3 regions of the Ectopseudomonas mendocina genome follow, and region 1 is predicted to be linked to each of the others. Evidence: predicted binding sites of a transcription regulator. Region 1 holds the regulator's gene; each other region holds the start of a gene.
What was found. The regulator FliA, encoded in region 1, starts transcription of late flagellar genes. The targets are predictions, from matches to a motif close to CTAAAGTTTNNNNNNNNNNNGCCGNTAA.
Positions count from the first base shown of each region.

Region 2: the regulator FliA is predicted to act here: its motif matches at 2,186-2,213, upstream of C7A17_RS25085 (methyl-accepting chemotaxis protein).
Region 3: the regulator FliA is predicted to act here: its motif matches at 3,762-3,789, upstream of C7A17_RS13370 (methyl-accepting chemotaxis protein).

Region 1 is NZ_CP027657.1:4,463,650-4,470,636, reverse strand. Features, by position in the region: gene C7A17_RS20655 (chemotaxis protein CheA) at 1-422, opposite strand, end outside; gene C7A17_RS20650 (protein phosphatase CheZ) at 435-1,223, opposite strand; gene C7A17_RS20645 (chemotaxis response regulator CheY) at 1,243-1,617, opposite strand; gene fliA (RNA polymerase sigma factor FliA) at 1,726-2,472, opposite strand; gene fleN (flagellar synthesis regulator FleN) at 2,469-3,299, opposite strand; gene flhF (flagellar biosynthesis protein FlhF) at 3,389-4,699, opposite strand; gene flhA (flagellar biosynthesis protein FlhA) at 4,711-6,834, opposite strand.
Region 2 is NZ_CP027657.1:5,407,280-5,414,266, forward strand. Features, by position in the region: RNA gene ffs (signal recognition particle sRNA small type) at 108-204, opposite strand; gene C7A17_RS25085 (methyl-accepting chemotaxis protein) at 308-1,942, opposite strand; gene C7A17_RS25090 (HU family DNA-binding protein) at 2,248-2,526, shown strand; gene C7A17_RS25095 (copper-binding protein) at 2,630-2,923, opposite strand; gene C7A17_RS25100 (cupredoxin domain-containing protein) at 2,945-3,445, opposite strand; gene C7A17_RS25105 (copper oxidase) at 3,490-4,902, opposite strand; gene C7A17_RS25110 (TolC family protein) at 4,918-6,315, opposite strand; gene C7A17_RS25115 (hypothetical protein) at 6,302-6,598, opposite strand; gene C7A17_RS25120 (hypothetical protein) at 6,671-6,987, opposite strand, start outside.
Region 3 is NZ_CP027657.1:2,865,391-2,872,377, reverse strand. Features, by position in the region: gene C7A17_RS13390 (threonine aldolase family protein) at 1-765, shown strand, start outside; gene gbcB (glycine-betaine demethylase subunit GbcB) at 881-1,984, opposite strand; gene gbcA (glycine-betaine demethylase subunit GbcA) at 2,298-3,590, shown strand; gene C7A17_RS13370 (methyl-accepting chemotaxis protein) at 3,844-5,487, shown strand; gene C7A17_RS13365 (helix-turn-helix transcriptional regulator) at 5,726-6,808, shown strand; gene C7A17_RS13360 (hypothetical protein) at 6,838-6,987, shown strand, end outside.

The sequences.
Region 1 (6,987 bases):
GCAGGAGCTGGAGCAGGAGCCGAATCGGCACCCGCCGGCTCAGCCAGGCGCGCCAATGCAGCCAGCAGCTCAGGAGAGGCAGGTGTCGGCTCGCGGCGCTCACGCACCTCGCCGAACATGCCATTGACAGCATCAAGAGCCTCGAGCACCACATCCATCAATTCCGAATCGACGCGACGCTCACCCTTGCGCAGGATGTCGAAGACGTTTTCGGCGATATGGCAGCACTCCACCAACTCATTGAGCTGGAGGAAGCCCGCTCCGCCCTTGACGGTATGGAAACCGCGAAAGATGGCGTTGAGCAGGTTCATGTCGTCCGGTCGGCTTTCCAGCTCGACTAATTGTTCGGACAACTGTTCGAGAATCTCGCCGGCCTCTACCAGGAAATCCTGGAGGATCTCTTCATCGGCGCCGAAGCTCATATTGTGTGCTCCTTAGAACCCTAGGCTGGACAGCAGGTCGTCGACATCGTCCTGGCTGGAGGCAACGTCATCACGCTTATCGGCATGAATCTGCGGACCTTCACCCCGCGATGGCTCTTTTAATTTTTCCTGTTCGGCGCGCAGCACTTCGTGATCGTGCTGAATACCGGCAAAACGGTCGACCTGACTGGCCATCAACATCAGCTTGAGCAGGTTGCTTTCCACCTCGGTCACCAGTTGGGTGACACGTTTGATCACTTGGCCAGTCAGATCCTGGTAGTCCTGCGCCAGCAAAATGTCGTTGAGATGGCTGGAGAGCTTGTTGCCATCACGCTCGCTGCGAGCGAGGAACAGTTCGATACGCTTGGCCAACTCACGAAAGCCATCGGCGCCCATTTCACGACGCATGAAACGGCCCCACTCAACGCTCAGACTCTGCGCCTCATCGCTCAGGTCATTGACCAGCGGCGCGCTCTGCTCCACCAGATCCATGGTGCGGTTGGCAGCCTTCTCGGTCATGGTGACCACATAATTCAGGCGTTCGGTGGCATCGGCGATCTGCGACAGCTCCTGGGCATGCGGCATACGCGGATCAAGCTGGAAATTGACAATGGCATTGTGCAGCTCACGGGTCAGCTTGCCGACCTCGTGATACAGGCCACGATCACGAACCTTGTTGAGCTCATTAATCAGTTGTACCGCGGCGCCGAAGTTGCCTTGTTCGAGGCTATCGACCAGATCGCGGGCGTTGCTTTTCAGGGTCGACTCAAGGTCACCCAGCGTGGAGTCATCGTGTTCCATAGCACCCTCGCGGCCGACATCAGCCGTTGACCCGCTCGAAGATCTTCTCGATCTTTTCCTTCAGCACCTGGGCAGTGAAGGGTTTGACCACATAGCCGTTCACACCGGCTTGGGCCGCCTCGATGATCTGATCGCGCTTGGCTTCGGCCGTCACCATCAACACCGGCAGGTGCTTCAGACGTTCGTCGGCGCGCACGGCACGTAGCAGGTCGATGCCGGTCATACCGGGCATGTTCCAGTCGGTCACCAGAAAGTCGAAGCTGCCGCTTTGCAGCATCGGCAGCGCCGAGGTGCCATCGTCGGCTTCTGCGGTGTTGGTGAAACCCAAATCCCGCAAGAGGTTCTTGATGATCCGTCGCATCGTCGAGAAATCGTCAACGATGAGGATTTTCATGTTCTTGTCCAAGTCGACCTCCGTACAGTCCCAAACGTATTGCGCTCGCAACCACGTCCTTTAATCATGAAACCGTTAACAGGCCGTTTAAGCCTGCGAATACGCTGTTCAGCCAGCGCGCCATTCACTTAGCCGCGAACGCAGACGCGCTGCGCACTGGCTATGCAACTGGCTGACGCGTGACTCGCTAACCCCCAGCACTTCGCCGATTTCTTTCAAGTTCAGTTCTTCGTCGTAATACAGCGCCAGCACGAGACGTTCACGCTCCGGCAAACCAGCGATGGCATCGGCCAAAGCCGCCTGGAAGCGTTCGTCTTCGAGGTCCCGCGAAGGTTCGAGGTGGGTGTGCCCGGCGTCTTCGTGCAACCCGCCATGCTCGCCGTCCTGCAACAGGTCGTCGAAGCTGAACAGGCGGCTGCCCAAAGTGTCGCCAAGAATGCCGTAGTAATCCTCCAGACTCAATTGGAGTTCGGCCGCAACTTCGTGATCTTTAGCGTCACGCCCCGTTCTGGCTTCAACAACACGAATCGCATCGCTGACCATACGGCTGTTGCGGTGTACCGAACGCGGCGCCCAATCCCCCTTGCGCACCTCATCGAGCATGGCACCACGAATACGGATACCGGCGAAGGTTTCGAAGCTGGCACCCTTGCTGGAGTCGTATTTGCGCGAGGCTTCGAGCAGGCCGATCATGCCGGCCTGGATCAGGTCATCGACCTGCACGCTGGCCGGCAGACGGGCCAATAAGTGATAGGCAATCCGCTTGACCAGCGGCGCATAGCGTTCGATCAGCTGATGCTGGGAATCCTGCGCCTGAGCCTTGTTGTACATACGAAGTCCAGAGGCTGCTGTCATACGGCCGAGTCTGCAGTCGGTTGATGCACCAGACGCTCGACGAAAAATTCCAGATGGCCACGGGGATTGGCCGGCAACGGCCAGGTGTCGACCTTCTGAGCTATCGCCTTGAACGCCAGGGCGCACTTGGATCGTGGGAAGGCTTCATAGACGGCACGCTGCTTCTGCACGGCTTTACGCACACACTCATCGTAGGGCACGGCACCGACATACTGCAGGGCGACATCGAGGAAACGATCCGTCACCTTGGTCAGCTTAGCAAAGAGATTGCGCCCTTCCTGCGGGCTGTGGGCCATGTTGGCCAACACGCGGAAGCGGCTGATACCGTGGTCACGATTGAGCAATTTGATCAGCGCGTAGGCGTCGGTGATCGAGGTCGGCTCATCGCACACCACTACGAGAATTTCCTGCGCCGCGCGAACGAAGCTGACCACCGCATCGCCAATACCGGCCGCAGTATCGATCACCAGTACGTCCAGGTTTTCGCTGATATCGCTGAATGCCTGGATCAGGCCGGCGTGCTGCATCGGCGTAAGACTGACCATGCTCTGCGTACCGGACGCCGCCGGCACGATACGGATGCCGCCCGGCCCCTGCAGCAGCACGTCACGCAGATCGCATTCACCTGCGATCACATCGGCCAGGGTGCGCTTGGGCGTCAGGCCCAACAGAACGTCGACGTTGGCCAGGCCAAGGTCAGCGTCCATCAGCATCACCCGACGGCCGAGATCGGCCAGGGCCATGGACAGATTGACCGACACGTTGGTCTTGCCGACGCCACCCTTGCCGCCAGTCACCGCAATCACCTGTACGGGATGCATACCCATGTTATTTCTACACCTTGTCTAACTTCGACTTGGCCATTTGGCCGTTCACTCCCGCCAACCACGCGGGAGGATGCACTGTTCTCGTCGCTTCAGCCGGCACGTGCCGGACTGTGGTATAGCCCGGCGAACATCTGCGCCATGGCATCTTCGCTCGGCTCCTCGGCGGCCTGCAAACCTACCGCGCGACTGACCAGTTGATGACTGCGCGGCACCTGCAGATCGTCCGGAATACGCGGCCCGTCCGTGACATAGGCTACCGGCAGATGCTGGCCTATAGCCAGACCTAAAACCTCGCCCAGGCTCGCCGCCTCGTCCAGTTTCGTCAGTATGCAGCCTGCCAGTCCACAACGCTTGTAACTATGGTAGGCCGCCTTGAGCACTTGGCTCTGACTTGTTGCAGCCAGAACCAGATAATTTTTCGCATTGATACGCGCCGAAGCCAGGCTTTCCAGTTGCAGACGCAGTGCGGGATCGTTACCCGGCAGGCCCGCAGTATCGACGAGCACCACACGCTTTTTCGCCAGCGGAGTCAGCGCCTGCAGCAACGACTGACCAGGATCGACCTGAGTCACCGATACCCCCAGGATACGCCCCAGGGTCTTGAGTTGCTCCTGCGCGCCAATACGGTAACTGTCCATGCTCACCAGAGCGACCTGCTGCGCGCCGTACTTAAGCACGTAACGCGCGGCCAGCTTGGCTAGGGTGGTGGTCTTGCCCATGCCAGCCGGGCCGACCAAGGCAATCACCCCGCCCTCCTCCAGCGGTTCTACCTTCGGCGTTCTGATCGCGTGGGCCAGGTGCGCCAGCAGCATGCGCCAGGCCTGACGCGGCTCGGCCACGCCTGCCACCTTGCTCAGCAGCGCCTGCGACAGCTCGGCAGACAGGCCCATGCGCTGCAGGCGACGCCACAGATTGGCTTGTTGCGGACGACGATTTTGCAGTTGGCCCCAGGCAATGGAGCCCAGTTGCACTTCGATCAGCTCACGCAGGCCGTGCAGCTCGAAACGCATGGCATCCAGCGCTCGGGGGTCGACAGCCGGCGTAGCAGGCACTGCGGCCTCGACCGGGCGCTGCGGCTTGACCGGAGTGGCCGGCAGCTCGGGGGCCAGCAGAGATTCGTTGGCGAACAGCTGACGATCCTTGCCGGCGTCCTGCTCGGCACGGGTGGCGAGCTCGGCCTGGGCACTGGCGATGCGCGCCTGGGTCTTGCGCAGCTCGGCCTCCAGCGCCGGGTTCGGGCGCACCGGAGCCGGCGTCACCTGATAGTCCAGCGCGGCAGTCAGCTCGACACCACCGGCCACGCGGCGGTTGCCGATGATCGCAGCATCGGCACCCAGCTCGTCACGCACCAGTTTCATGGCGGTTCGCATATCGGCGGCGAAGAAGCGTTTGACCTGCATGACCCTTTACCTCAGTTCTGGCCCACAGTGGCGACTATGGTGACCTGCTTGTTGTCCGGAATTTCCTGGTAGGCCAACACGTGCATGCTGGATACCGCCAACCGCGCGAAGCGCGACAGCATCGCCCGGATCGGGCCGGCCACCAGCAGAATCACCGGCTTGCCGAGCATTTCCTGGCGCTGCGCCGCTTCCACCAGGGAACGCTGCAGCTTCTCGGCCATGCCCGGTTCCAGGAGGATGCCATCCTCACTGCCCTGACCGGCCTTCTGCAGACTATTGAGCAATATCTGTTCCAACCTCGGTTCGAGGGTGATCACAGGCAGCTCCGGCTCTAGTCCCACAATGCTTTGCACGATTGCGCGGGCCAACGACACACGTACGGCAGCGACCATAGCGGCGGGATCTTGACTCTTCGGCGCCACGTTGGCGATGGCTTCGGCGATGGTGCGGATATCGCGCACCGGCACCTGCTCCTGCAACAGCGCTTGCAACACCTTGAGCAGGGTCGACAGCGACACCAGCCCCGGCACCAGCTCCTCGGCCAGCTTCGGCGAACTCTTGGCCAGCAATTGCATGAGCTGCTGCACTTCCTCATGCCCGAGCAGCTCGTGAGCGTGCTTGTGCAGGATCTGGTTGAGATGAGTGGCAACCACGGTACTGGCATCGACCACGGTATAACCGAGCGACTGCGCCTGATCACGCTGAGTGGGGTCGATCCATACGGCTTCCAGGCCGAACGCCGGATCCTTGGCGGCGATGCCATTGAGGGGACCAAACACCTGCCCGGGGTTGATCGCCAATTCACGATCCGGGTAGACCTCGGCTTCGGCCACGCTGACACCCATCAGCGTCAAACGGTAGGCGTTGGGCGCCAGGTCGAGGTTATCGCGGATGTGCACCGAAGGCATGAGAAAGCCCATCTCCTGCGACAGCTTCTTGCGTACGCCCTTGATCCGCGCCAGCAATTGCCCGCCCTGATTGCGATCGACCAGCGGGATCAGGCGATAGCCAACTTCCAGGCCGACCATGTCCACAGGCATGACGTCGTCCCAACCCAGCTCTTTGACCTCCTGCGCCTTCTGCGCCGGAATCAGCTCCTGTTGACGCTGCACCTCCTGCTGCTCGGCCTCCTGAGCCCTGCGCTTCTTGTTGGCGATCCAGTAAGCGCCACCGGCAGCGATCAGGCCCAGGCCAATGAAGGAGACATGCGGCATACCCGGCACCAGGCCCATGACGATCAGGATGATCGCCGCCACAGCCAGCGCACGCGGCGAAGCGAACATCTGCCGGTTGACCTGCTGACCCATGTCTTCGGAACTGGATACGCGGGTGACCATGATGGCTGCGGCGGTGGACAGCAGCAGCGAGGGAATCTGCGCCACCAGGCCGTCACCGATCACCAGCAGTGCGTAGATCTTGCTCGCGTCGGCAAAGCTCAGGCCATGCTGCAGCATGCCGATGGCCATACCGCCGATCAGGGTGACGAACATGATCAGCAGGCCGGCGATGGCATCGCCGCGAACGAATTTGCTGGCACCGTCCATCGAACCGTAGAAGTCCGCTTCCTGAGCGACTTCGGAGCGACGCTTCTTGGCTTCGGCCTGGTCGATCAGACCGGCGTTCAGATCCGCGTCGATGGCCATCTGCTTACCGGGCATGGCATCGAGGGTGAAACGCGCGCTGACTTCGGAAATCCGCCCGGCACCCTTGGTGACCACCACGAAGTTGATGATCACCAGGATGGCGAAGACCACCACGCCGACCACGTAGTTACCGCCAATCACCACCTCGCCGAAGGCCTGGATCACCTTGCCCGCGGCGTGCGGGCCTTCCTGACCGTGCAGCAGTACGACACGCGTGGAGGCGACGTTGAGCGCCAGGCGCAGCAAGGTGGCGACCAGCAGGATGGTGGGGAATACGGCAAAGTCCAACGGGCGCAGCGCATAGACCGCGACCAACAGTACGACGATGGACAAGGCGATGTTGAACGTGAACAGGGTGTCGAGCAGCAGCGGCGGCACCGGCAGCGTGACCATGCCCAGCAGCGCCAGCAACAGCAGCGGGATACCCAGACTGCCCTGGCGCAGGCCGGCCAGGTTGCCACGAGCGTCCCCGATGATTTGCGAGCGGTTGATGTTGAATGCCACGTGACTACCCCAGCCAATTCAATCTTTTGACGCAGAGCTGCGCCTTACAGGGGTAATGGCAAGAAGCGTTCCAGAAACGCCGGCGCAAACGAAAACAGCGCCACGCTGATTATGAGCTCCGCAGGGCGTACCGGGCGGCGA
Region 2 (6,987 bases), 940 kb from region 1:
ACGGGCAGACGAAAGCCTGATCAGCAAGAGACGATGGGAAAGTACCAGAGCCGCTGAATCACGGGCGTGATCAGCGCAAAGAACCAGGCAGGAAAACTGGAGGTGGACCCTACCAGCCACACCCCGGCACACAATGTTCCCGCTATGGCTGCTCCCTTCCGGGCCTGACCAGGTTGACGGGTAATCGTTGCGAGGGGACCGGCAGGGCCACCATAACGCTGCCCGCCATTGCGACGGGCCGCGCCATTGTAACGACTAAACGCAAACTTACAACTGCTTCAAACACTTAGATGCGTCGCTGCGCACCTCACACCCTGAAACGCCCCACCAACTGGGCCAGGCCATGGGACAGTTCGGAGAGGTGCTGACTGGCCCGCGTGCTCTGTTCGGAGGTCTGCGACGCTTCGTTGGACAGGTCACGAATATCGCTGATGTTGCGGGCGATCTCCTCGGTGACGCTGCTCTGCTCCTCGCAGGCAGTGGCGATCTGCGCCGCCATGTCGTTGATGCGCTGCACCGAATCGCCGGTGACGCTCAGTGCCTGATCCACACCCGCGGCCTGTTCCACGCTCTGCCGCGCCCGTGCGCTGCCCGAGTGCGTGGCCTTGACCGCGTTCTGCACGCCGGTCTGCAGGCGCTCGATCATTTGCTGGATGTCCTTGGTCGACTCCTGGGTACGCGCCGCCAGTGCACGCACCTCATCGGCGACCACGGCGAAACCACGGCCCTGCTCGCCTGCCCGCGCTGCTTCGATGGCCGCGTTGAGTGCCAGCAGGTTGGTCTGCTCGGCGATGCCCTTGATCACCGCCAGCACCGCACCGATGTTGGCGGTTTCCTGCTCCAGAGTCTGGATGGTGTCGGAGGCGCTTTCCACTTCCTGGGCCAGTTGGCGAATCGAATGGATGGTCGCCCCCACCACCTGGGCGCCTTCGCGTGACTGCTGCTCGGCATTGCGCGCAGCATCGGCCGCGTTCTGCGCATTGCGCGCCACTTCGTGCACCGCCACGCTCATCTCAGTGGCGGCGGTACTGACCTGATCTACCGCCGCGTGCTCGCTGCTGATCAGCCGGTCGTTGGCGGCCGCCAGGCCGGCCAGGCTCTTGGCCGAATCGGCGACTTCGTCAGTGACGCGCCCGACTTCCTTGATCAACGGCTGCAGCTTGTCGAGGAAGCGGTTGAAGGCATGGCTGAGCTTGCCCAGCTCGTCCTTGGACAGCACGTCCAGGCGTACGCGCAGGTCGCCGTCACCATCGGCGATCTGCTCGATACGGTGCAGTAGATTGTGCAGCGGACGGGTCACCAGCAGCGGGAAGCCCACCACCAGCACCAGGCACACCAGCAGGCCAACCGCGATGATCACCCCTTGTTGCCAGGCCAGCGACTCGCCGTGGGCAATGGCCGCGGTACCCACGGCATTGGCGGCGTTGTCCTCCAGTTCGCCGAGCTTGTCGATGGCGCTGCGCGCCTCTTCGAACTGCGCCTCGCTCTCGGCGAAGCTGAGTCGACTGGCGCCATTGGGGTCACTAGCAGTCATTTCCAGCACCCGTAGGGACGTCGCCTTCCAGCGCTCGAAACCGCGGTCGAATTCGGCCACCAGCGCCAGTGCTTCGCTGCCGGGCTGCATTGCGGCGAACTTGTGCACCCGGTCATAGGCCTGTTGCAAGTTCTCGGCATGCGAGGCACGCAGGTCGGCAGCATGGCTACCAGCATCCTCGTCGAGCAGGCTGCGTTCGGCAACGAAGGCCTGATAGAGGTCACGATCCGCATTGAGCAGCAGACTGATGGCAGGTAGATGGCGGTTGGTCAGCGTGGTACTGGATTCGGCGACCTGGGTAATGCCACGCATACCCAGCACCCCCATGCTCACCATCAAGGCGGCCAGCAAGAGAATGGGCAGGGCAATTTTCCAGCGGAAACCCAGATCGGAGAAAGCGCGCAGCATGATGGCACTCCAGTATTAGGCAAGTAAGTGAAGCTTAGCCGAGCCTTGCCAAGTCGCCGACTGGCTTTACAAAAACACCCCCATATCAAGGGTGTTCGATGGCGCTAAGTGTGCCCGAGATTCGGGGCCCCTGCGTTTTTTGGTCGCAGACTGGAACCACCCGGGCCGATGCGACACTAAGCCCTATCGGAAGTGTCTGTTGCGGCACTACCGAGCCGCGCCTTTTATGCTAGCGTTCCCACGTTTTCGGCTGCCTGGCGTCAGGCCTGCGCACCGAACCTCTCACCTGCAAATGGAGTTACATCATGGCAATCACCAAAGACCAACTGATCAGCGACCTGGCCGAGGCCGTTTCCCTGCCCAAAGCCACCGTCCGCACCCTGATCGATCAGCTGGGCGAAATTGTCGGCGACGCACTGGAAAATGACGGTGAGATCACCCTGCCAGGCATCGGCAAGCTGAAAGTGAGCGAGCGCCCGGCTCGTACCGGCCGTAATCCCCAGACCGGCAAGAGCATCGAAATCGCTGCCAAGAAAGTGGTCAAGCTGGTGCCTACCAAGGCCCTGACTGACGCGCTGAACTGATATCCGTACGAAAAGTCGCCTAACGCAGGCACTTTTCGCACAGAGCGCGAGGTTCCGAGTATCCGCCGGCCCGTGACACCCTGCCCGGGCCGGCTTCCCTTCCTTATTCCCGCACCTGCAACTCGGTGACGATGTAGCGGTTGCCCTCCTGGCGCGCCTGGAAATGTACGCGATCACCCACCTCGACACCGTCCAGCAAGCTGGCCGGCTGCACCTCGAAAACCATGGTCATTGGCGGCATACCGATACTGGCAATGGTGCCGTGTCGCAGAGTGACCTTGTGCGTGGCGGCATCGACCTTGCGCACCTCTCCCTGGCTCAGCGGCGCAGACTCCGAAGCCTGTAGCGGCAGGCTGAACGATACGGCCAGCGCCGCGACCCATAGTGTTTTCTTCATCATGAATCTCCTGTGCACGGGTTATTCGGCCAACACCCGGATGCGGCCGACCATGCCGGCCTGGTAATGGCCGGCGATCAGGCAGGCGAAGTCGAATTCGCCTGCACGGTTGAACGTCCAGATCATCTCCATGCTCTGCCCCGGCTCGACGTGCGCCATGTAGGGCTCGTCGTGCTGCATGCCGGGAAAACGCAGCATCATCGCCGCGTGCTCGTCCAGCGACTGGCGGGTGCCGAGAACGAACTCGTGAAGCATCTGCCCGCCGTTACGGTGAACGAAACGAATGGTCTCGCCCTGCTTCACTTCTATCTGCTGCGGGACGAAGCGCATGTCGTCACCCATGGCGATCTCGATACTGCGGTCAACCTCTGCCGCTTCGCCGGCGATGCCCCAGGGTTTCTGCTCCTTGTCCATCGCCATCATGGCGTGGCCCTGGTGCGAATCGCCATGCGCCAACGCTGCGCCGCTGATCAGCAATGCGCTCGCTGCCAGCGCCAGAGCAAGGGAATATGCCCGTTTCATGTTTCGTACCTCGAATGTAGGTAAGGAAAGAATCGTTGATCTGTTCAATGCCCGGCATGCCCGCCGGGCTTGCGCACCTGCACGTCCACCGGCGTCTGGATCGGTTGCCTGAGCGGCATCGTCTGCCCTCCGTTCAGTTCGGAACGAGTCGGTGCCAGCAGCTCACCGCGCCATTCGTAGGCCTGGGTGCCCTGCGGATGCCTGAACCAGCCCGGATCGCCGTAGTCGCCCGCTGCCTGCTCCTTGCGCACCTTGAGCAACGTGAACATGCCGCCCATCTCCACCGAGCCGAACGGGCCGTCACCGGTCATCATGGGTATGGTGTTGTCCGGCAGGGGCATCTGCATCTCGGCCATATCGGCCATGCCGCGCTCGCCCATCACCATGTAGTCAGGCACCAGTCTGGCGATCTTGCGGGTCATGTCGCGGTGATCGACGCCAACCAGGGTCGGCACGTCGTGCCCCATGGCATTCATAGTGTGGTGGCTCTTGTGGCAGTGCAGCGCCCAGTCGCCCTCCTCGTCGGCGATGAATTCCAGCTGGCGCATCTGCCCCACTGCGACATCGGCGGTCACCTCGGGCCAGCGCGAACCGCTCGGGGTCGGGCCGCCATCAGTGCCGGTGACCTCGAACTCGTGACCATGCAGATGGATCGGGTGGTTGGTCATGGTCAGGTTGCCGACGCGGATGCGCACCCGCTCGCCTTGGCGCGCCACCAGCGGATCGATGCCCGGGAAAACCCGACTGTTGAAGGTCCACAGGTTGAAGTCGAGCATCTCCATGATCTTCGGCGTGTAGGCGCCAGGCTCGATGTCGTAAGCGTTGAGCAGGAAGCAATAGTCGCGATCCACCTCGTTGATCAACGGATGATGCTGCTTCGGATGGGTGACCCAGAACCCCATCATGCCCATGGCCATCTGCACCATCTCGTCGGCATGCGGGTGGTACATGAAGGTGCCGGGACGGCGGGCGACGAACTCGTAGACGAAGGTCTTGCCGGATGGAATCGCCGGCTGAGTCAGGCCCGCCACACCATCCATGCCGTTGGGCAGGCGCTGGCCGTGCCAGTGGATGCTGGTGTGCTCGGGCAATTTGTTGGTGACGAAGATACGCACCCGGTCGCCCTCCACCACTTCGATGGTCGGCCCCGGCGACTGGCCGTTGTAGCCCCAGAGATGGGCCTTGTAGCCAGGTGCCAGTTCTCGCACCACCGGTTCGGCGACCAGGTGGAACTCCTTGACGCCGTTGTTCATGCGCCAGGGCAACGTCCAGCCGTTGAGGGTCACCACCGGGTTGTAGGGTCGCCCGCTGCTTGGCTGCAATGGCGGCTGGGTATCGGCGCTGCCCTGCAGCACCGGCTCGGGCAGGGCCGCCATCGACGCCCGGCTGACCGCCGAAGTGGCGACGGCAGCACCGATGGCGCTGGCCCCGAGAAAGAAATCGCGTCGTGAAACCATGGGAAAGATCCTTGTTCAGTGACCCGCGGCGGCAGGCTCGGCAGCAAGGGCCGAAGTCGCGACAAGCGAGAGATTGGGGGCGCCCACCAGGGCCATGTCGAGATCGGCACGGGCCAGCCAGAAATCGCGTTGCGCCTGCAGGTAACCGTCCACGGCCTGTACCTGGCGGCGAGCGTCGGCCAGCAGGTCGAAGGTGCTGATGAACATGCCGTTGTAGCGCAGCAGGTTCTCCTCGGCGATGCGCTGGCGCAGCGGCAAGACCTCGGCACGGTAGTGGCGCGCCAGCTCGAAGGCATTGCGATAGCCCTGATAGGCCTCGCGCACCTGCGAGCGGGCGTCGATCGCCGTCTGCGCGGCGCGATTCAACGCCTGACGATACTGCGCCTCGGCGCGCGCCACCCGCGCCCCGCTCCAGTCGAACAGCGGCAACTCGACGCTGATCTCGTAGCCGCGCTGGGTCGGTTCCTCGTTGGAGCGGTTGTTGACCACCCCCAGCTCCAGCACGTTGATGAACCGCGTGGTGCGGGTAAGCCCGAGGTTCTGTGCCAGACGCTCGGTATCCAGACGCACGGACTGGATATCCTGGCGCTGACTCATGGCCAGGCGCTCCACGTTGGGCAGCTCATCTGCCGTTTCCGGCATGTCCGGCAAGCGTTCGGGCAGTCGATAGTCGACCTGTTCGCCCCACAGGCCAAGCAACCGGGTCAGGCGTTCACGACTGCGCACCCTAGCCTGCTCGGCACGCAACAGGCCGATCCCGGCCTCGGCATAGAAGCCTTGCTGCTCGGCCTGCTGCAACTTGCTGAAGTTGCCCACCGCAGCCAGACGCCGAGCCAGTTCGGCAGCGGCTTCGGCGGCGTCCAGCACCTGACGGGCGTAGACCAGACTTTCCTCGGCTGCGACGGCTGCGTACCAGGCCTTGCGCGTTTCGCTGGCCAGTTCGAACACGGCCAGGCTGGTCTGCCGTTGCAACTGCTCGAAACGGCGCCCCTCCAGGCGTGCCGTCATCGGCAACGCAACGAGGCGCGCCAGGTTCAGGTGCAGGCCGCGCTCGTATTCCACCTCGCGGCCCTTCTCCAGCCGACCATAGGAGAAGCCCGGATTGGGCAGACGTCCGGCCTGCACCCACTCGGCCTCGCCGATACCCAGTTGCTCAAAGGACGCCTGCAGACCGCGATTGTTGAGCAGCGCCAGTTGCACTGCGGCTTCGAGGTCAAGGGGGGCGGCCAGCAACTCGCTTACCCGTTCGGCTATCTGGTCGTGGGCAGAGTCGTCCCTGGCCCAGATCAGTTGCTTCTCCAGGCGCTGCTCGGCCACTTGCTGCACCGGGGTGAAACCACCGTCGGGGCTGAGGCTCGCACAACCAGACAGGAAAGCTGCGAACAGCAACACAGCAACTCTAATGATGCTCATGAGCGTCGCCCTCCATCGTCTCGGCAGCGGCATCCGGCTTTTCCCAGCCTTCCTGGGCGTAGGCGCGCCAGCCACCGATACGGCCGACCTGATCGTTGGCCGCACGCCAGTCCTGCACGGGTTCGTCAGGCAGTGGGCGGTAGTGTTGCAATGGGGAGCGATAATCCTGCGCCGGCACAGCGGCCTCGGCATCCAGAGGCTCGAGCTGGGCTGCCAGCAGGACACCAGGCAGCGCCAGGGCAATGACGCCCAGCAGCCACCCGGCAAGGGGTTGCGAATTCATATTGGTGTCTCGCATGGGCGGCCAATGGCCGCATGAGCTATAAGCGCCGCAAGGCGACGCGATCGACAGGGCTCAGGCGAGAGACAAACGCGGGGGGCGTTCGGGGGTGTCGGAAACACCCAGGACGAGTCGCTCCGGCCAGACCGGCGCAGGCTCGATGGCGGACTGCGAAAGATCGCTGTTGAACAGTTGCCCTGGTGCGGCGGTACCGACGCAGAAGGCACAGAGGGTGCAGAGGCTGGAGTCGGCCGGGGCATCGCTGCTGGCCACCGTGGCGTCCTGCTGGTGACCACCGTGGCCGCTGTCGGCAGCCATGCCCGCATGAGCGCCATGCTCGACCATGACCATCTGTATGTCACTGCGATGCACCTGTTCGCACAACTGCATGG
Region 3 (6,987 bases), 1.6 Mb from region 1:
GACGAGTGCGGCGCGCCGGAGTTCTTCTCCAACGGTTCCAAATTGCTGCTGGCCAAGACCGAGAACGGCAAGCTGACCCCGCAGGCGATCCGCGAAATCGCCCTCAAGCGCCAGGACATTCACTACCCGAAACCACGCGTGGTCACTCTCACCCAGGCCACCGAGGTCGGCACCGTCTACCGCCCGGAAGAAGTTCGCGCCATCAGCCAGGTCTGCGAAGAGCTGGGCCTGCACCTGCATATGGACGGCGCGCGCTTCTCCAATGCCTGCGCCTTCCTCGGCTGCAGCCCGGCCGACCTGACCTGGAAGGCCGGTGTCGATGTGTTGTGCTTCGGCGGCACCAAGAACGGCATGGCCGTCGGTGAGGCCATCGTGTTCTTCAACAAGGATCTGGCCGAAGACTTCGACTATCGCTGCAAGCAGGCCGGCCAACTGGCGTCGAAAATGCGCTACCTGTCCGCGCCCTGGGTTGGCATCCTGCAGAACGATGTCTGGCTCAACTACGCCAACCACGCCAACCACTGCGCCCAGTTGCTGGCCAACCTGGTGGCGGACGTGCCGGGCGTCAGCCTGATGTTCCCGGTGGAAGCCAACGGTGTGTTCCTGCAACTGTCGGAGCCGGCCATCGCCGCCCTCACCGCCCGCGGCTGGCGCTTCTACACCTTCATCGGCGCCGGTGGCGCACGCTTCATGTGCAGCTGGGATACCGACGAAGCGCGCGTTCGCCAGCTGGCTGCCGATATCCGTGAAGTGATGAGCGCCTGACGACGCCATGACGCATACGTGGCAGGGGCTTGAGCCGCGACCGTAGCCCGGATGCAATCCGGGGAAATCGATCAATCGCCCCGGATTTCATCCGGGCTACAAACCTTCATGGCGATCAATAGTCGATCGCCACATCCCCCTTGGGCACGCTGCAGCACGACAGGATGTATCCCTCAGCCACATCCTCATCGGTGATACCGCCGTTGTGCTCCATCTCCACCTCGCCAGCGGTCTTCATCACCTTGCAGGTGCCGCAAATGCCCATGCCACAGGCCTTGGGGATATGCAGGCCAAGCTTGGCGGCGGCCGCGTGCACGGTTTCGCCGGGCACCACGCGGATGCTCTTGCCGGTGCTGGTGAACTCCACCTGGTTGAGTTCGCCAACCGGGACTTCCGGTGCGTCTGCAGCCTCGGCGGCCAGCTCCTTGACCTCGGCGCGAATCTCCGGCGGCGTCGGACCGAACGCCTCTTCGTGATAACGCGCCATGTCGTAGCCGGCGGCTTCGAGCAGGCGCTTGACCGCACTCATGTAGGGCGTCGGACCGCAGCAGAAGATCTCCCGATCCAGGTAGTCCGGCGCGATCAATTCCAGCATCGGCTTGTTCAGATAGCCGCGATAGCCAGCCCAGGCTTCGCCCAGACCATGCTTCTCGCAGATCACGTGCAGGCTGAAGTTACTGATACGTGCCGCCATGTGCTCCAGCTCGCGCTGGTAGATGATGTCCTTCGGCGAACGGGCGCTGTGTACGAAGACCATGTCGACATTGGCGTTGGTGTCGTAGAACCAGCGCGCCATCGACATCACCGGCGTGATGCCAACCCCACCGGAGAGGAACAGCACCTTGTCGGACGGGAAGTCGATGGCGTTGAACAGCCCGACCGGGCCGTGCACCGGCACCTCGTCGCCTTCCTTGAGGTTGTCGTGCAGCCAGTTCGACACCTTGCCGCCCGGCACGCGCTTGATGGTGATGGAGAAGCTGTAGGGCACCGAAGGCGAACTGGAAATGGTGTAGGAGCGCATGATCGGCTGGCCGTCGATCTCCAGCTCCAGGGTGACGAACTGCCCCGGCTTGAAGAAGAACAGTACCGGCTGATCGGCCATGAAGCAGAAGGTGCGCACATCCCAGGTTTCCTGGATCACCTTGACGCAACGCACCAGGTGGCGGCCGTTGGTCCAGGTCTGAGTGGTAACCGGGTTGAGGAAGGCGTTGGTGGTCATGAACGGCTCTCCACGCGGCCGGATATCGGCCCATATGCCACGGATTGTGCGAAAGGCCGCCGCTCGTCATTTATCTGCCTGCGACATCCGCATGCTTATCGCGACCTGCCTGATAGTACGGGGCCTGACGCGTCGGAAACGCATTCGGCCATGTCGCCCATGGATAAGGTTTGCCCCTCTGCCGGCTCCACACTCCGCCTCACCAAGCATGCTCGCCCACTGCAGGCGACAGCGAACGATCGAGACCTTGCGGCACAACCGTAACAGCCACTTTTTCCGGCAGGCGCACAGCGCCCGCCAATGAGGAGCCACCATGGACTGCACCCAAAACCTGAGCCTGGGCGACCCGCTGGAGCCCGTCCGCAAGGCCACTGCGCAGATGCTGCACGAACGCGACCATACGTTCTCGCTGCCGCAGCCCTTCTACAACGACGAGCGCCTGTTCCAGGTCGACATGCAGGAGATCTTCCATAAGGAATGGCTGATCGCCGGCATGACCTGCGAGATCCCGGCCAAGGGCAACTTCCTCACCCTGCAGATCGGCGACAACCCGATTCTGGTCATCCGCGGCGCCGAAGGCCAGATTCACGCCTTCCACAACGTCTGCCGCCACCGCGGCTCGCGACTGTGCGTCTCCGACAAGGGCAAAGTGGCCAAGCTCGTGTGCCCCTACCACCAGTGGACCTACGAGCTGGACGGCCGCCTGCTGTTCGCCGGCACCGAAATGGGCGCCGACTTCGACCTCAAGGACTACAGCCTGAAACCCGTGCAGTGCAAAACCGCTGGCGGCTTCATCTTCATCAGCCTGGCGGAAAATCCGCCGGCCATCGACGAATTCCTCGCGACCCTGGCTCACTACATGGAGCCGTACGACATGGAGAACACCAAGGTCGCGGTGCAGAGCACCATGCACGAGAAGGCCAACTGGAAACTGGTGATCGAGAACAACCGCGAGTGCTACCACTGCAACGGCTCGCACCCGGAGCTGCTCAACACCCTGCTGGAATGGGACGATGTCACCGACCCGCGTGCCAGCCAGGCGTTCAAGGATCAGGTCGCCGAGTGCACCACCCGTTGGGACAGGGACAAGATCCCCTACGCCCACGCCAGCTTCGGCCTGCGCAACCGCATCGTGCGCATGCCGCTGCTCAAGGGCACCGTGTCCATGACCATGGACGGCAAGCAGGGCAGCAAGAAGCTGATGGGCCGCATCACCGACCCGGATCTCGGCTCGATGCGCATCCTGCACCTGCCACACTCGTGGAACCACTGCATGGGCGATCACCTGATCAACTTCACCGTGTGGCCGATCAGCGCCCAGGAGACGATCGTCGTCACCAAGTGGCTGGTGCACAAGGATGCGGTAGAAGGCATCGACTACGACGTGGCGCGCCTGCGCCAGGTGTGGGACGCCACCAACGACCAGGATCGCCGCCTGGGCGAGGAAAATCAGCGTGGTATCAACTCCACCGCCTACCAGCCTGGCCCGTACTCCAAGACCTACGAGTTCGGCGTGATCAACTTCCTCGACTGGTACAGCGAGCGCATGCTCAACAACCTCGACGACACCCCGGCGCAATCGCTGCGCCAGGTCGCGGGTGAGTAATGACGCTCAGCCTGCTGCTGTTGATCGGGCTGGCAGCCTACGGCCTGCTGGCCTGTCGCCCCACCGGGCAGTGAAGAAAGCCCCGCCGCTCATCGAAGCGCCGGGGCTTTTCCATGACCGTTACAGCTAAGGAAGGCAGCAAGTATTCCCTCGCAATATGGCCACTCGCCATTCAAGTTGTGTCAGATTGTTCCGAAACAATAACGGGGCTGTCGCAGGGCGGCCAGACACTTCTCTGGATGGAACTGACTTCATGCTGTCGCCGCGCTCCCTGAGCTTGCAGACAAAAATCCTGCTGGCTTTCACCCTGGTCAACCTGATCAGCATCGCCGCCTTCATTAGCTACGCCCAGTACATGAAGTCCCAGGACATTCGCGAACAGATGGACAACCGCCTGCGCGCAGCGGCCCATGCGGTACCGCGCCTGCTCGGCAATGACTATCTGGAACGCGCCCGCACAACCGATGGCCTGCGAGACGGCGAGTACATGGCACAGGTACGCAACCTGGGCCAGTACGTGCAGGACGTCGACCTGAAGTTCGCCTACACCATGATGGTCGACGCTTCCGGCAAGGTGTTCTATCTGTCCGACGCGGCCAGCGCGCAGGAACTCGCTGGCGGTATCTACGGCGAGCATCTGGAGGAGTATGCCGACGCCAGCCCGGCAGTGACCCTGGCAGCACGCAGTGGCCAGGCGCAATTCGACGAGTACACCGACAGCTACGGTACCTTCCGCTCGATCTTTCTGCCGATGCGCACTGCCAGCGGCCAGCCCTATGTAGTGGGTGTGGACATCACCCTCACCAGCCTCGACCAGGCCATCAGCGACAGCCTGCACAGCCTGCTGCTGATCGGCGCCGGGACACTGGCTGTCGGCTTGCTACTCTCCTGGCTGGCCACGCAGATGCTGGTACGCGCGATTCGCCACCTGACCGGTCAGCTCAACCAGATCGCGCAGAACCGCGATCTGTCGCGCCCGCTGGCGGTGACCAGCGACGACGAACTCGGCCAGATGGGCACGCATCTATCCGGCCTGCTGCAGGATCTGCGGCAAACGCTGTCCGGCGCGCTGGGCATGGCCGACAGCAACCAGCAACTGGCCGACACCTTCCTGCATCGTGCCGACGACATCACCCAACAGATCCAGCAGGCCGCCCAGCAACTGGCCGATGTCGATCAACACGGCCATTCCATCCAGCAGGCAGCTGGCGAATCCTCCAACCATGCCGGCGCAGTGCGACAGAATCTGGAGCGCACCAGTACCGAACTGAGCCGCGCCCACCAGGAGCTGCAGAAGCTGATCGCCGACGTGCATGACAGCACCGACTCCAGCATCGAACTGGCCGGCGACCTCGACCGCCTCAGCCAGGAAGCGCAGCAGATCGGCCAGGTGCTGCAGATGATCGCCGGCATTTCCGAGCAGACCAATCTGCTGGCCCTCAACGCGGCCATCGAAGCTGCGCGCGCTGGCGAGGCCGGACGGGGTTTCGCCGTAGTCGCCGATGAAGTGCGCAAGCTGGCCAGCCAGACCCAGAGCGTGCTGGCCGACGCGCACAAGGTGATCGATCAGGTCACCGACGCCATCCGCCAGATCGCCCAACGCATGGGCAGCACCGCCGAGCGCTCGCGTGTCCTGGCTGGCAACGCCGACGAAGCCTTGGACGCCCTCGATACCCTGGTGCGGCAGATGGACGAAGTGAACCTCAACGTCGAACAGGCGCTGTCCAGTAGCGCGCACATCCAGCACGCCGTGGCCGACATGTCCGGTCGTCTGGGCGATATGCGTAGCGCCTTCGAGCACACCCGCCAGGACGTCGACGCGATCAACGACTCAGCGGCCGAACTGGGCAACACCGCGCGCAACCTGAAAAGCGGGCTGGGCGTATTCAGAACCTGATTCTGATGCGACGAGCCTCGCCCCCCACAATAACGCCCCTCTCCACGCGCGACACAAGCTGTCGCACGCCCGCGACAGAATCCGTCCATCGCCAACCGATCCCCGATTGCCGCCGATCAACCTCGAGTGAGGCTTTGCGCACAGAGAGCTAGCACATAGCCATCAATCGCGGTTACAGTGCCGGCAGCATGACGCCGGATTCCCGGCGATAAGGATCAATGAGACAAGGCTGTTGGTCATGCCCGAAGCAAAAGACACGCTACTGAGGCTGTTTAGCCTGCTGCGCCTGATACCTGAATACCCTCGCTACACCACTGCACCAACACTCCACGAAAAGCTGCGCGAACGCGGTTTTTCCGTTGACCTGCGTACCGTCCAGCGTGACCTGCAGCGCCTCTCTGGAACGTTCTCGCTGATCGACGAGGACGAGGGTGGCCGCAAGCAGTGGAGCCATTCCAAGAACGCCCCGTTGGATCTGCGCGACATGGAGCCGGCCACCGCCCTGGCGCTCTACCTGGCCGAAGGCCACCTGAAGAACCTGCTGCCACAAAGCGTGCTGGATCTGCTCGGCCCGCAGTTCAACAAGGCGCGCAACTACCTGGGCGAGCTGGAGCAGAACCACCTCGGCCATTGGGCACGTAGCGTGCGAGCACTGCCCAACGGCAAGGCACTGCTGCCAGCTGCAGTGGATGCCGGAGTCTGGCAGGAGGCCTCCACAGCCCTACTCGAACGCAAACAACTTCGCGTCACCTACCTGAGCCGCAGCAAGGCCGAAACCAAGGCGCTGATTCTTCATCCCGCCGGCCTGGTTTCACGCCATTCGACCAGTTATCTCATTGGCAGCGTTGACGGCTACGACGACCTGCGCCAGTTCGCCCTGCATCGCATTCTGCGCGCCGAGACACTGGATGCGGCAAGCCAGCTGCACCCACGCCCGGATATTGATTCCTACATCGCCTCTGGCGCCTTTACCTGGCGACAAGCTCCGGAAAGTGTAGAGCTGGTTGCCGATGTTCACCCCCAGGTTGCCTGGTTGCTGAGCGAAACACCGCTCAGCAACCAACAGACGCTGACGCCGATCGCCGGGAGTGACTGGCAGCACCTGCAGGCCCACGTACCACTCGATCAAGAGACACTGTGGTGGATCTTTGGCCTGAACGAGAACATCCATGTCCATGCGCCGACCATCTGGGTGCAGGAAATCCGTCAACGAATCGCCCGCATGAACAGCTTCTACGAAAATACCCTGGTGACAGCCAGCAACGAACACTTGCCCCACGCCCACGAGCATCGCAATACCTCCGTCCATCCGACCCCCTGAATGCCTGAACGAAAGGCCAAGGACACAACATGGCAATGCACAAGGACGACCTGATCATCGACATCGATGATCAGGTGGAAATACTCCTCAAGCAGATCAACGGCGCGCCAAACCAGCGCCAGCAGAGAGATTTCGTCGAAAGCTTCCAGAACATGATGATCGATCAGGTACTGGGGCCT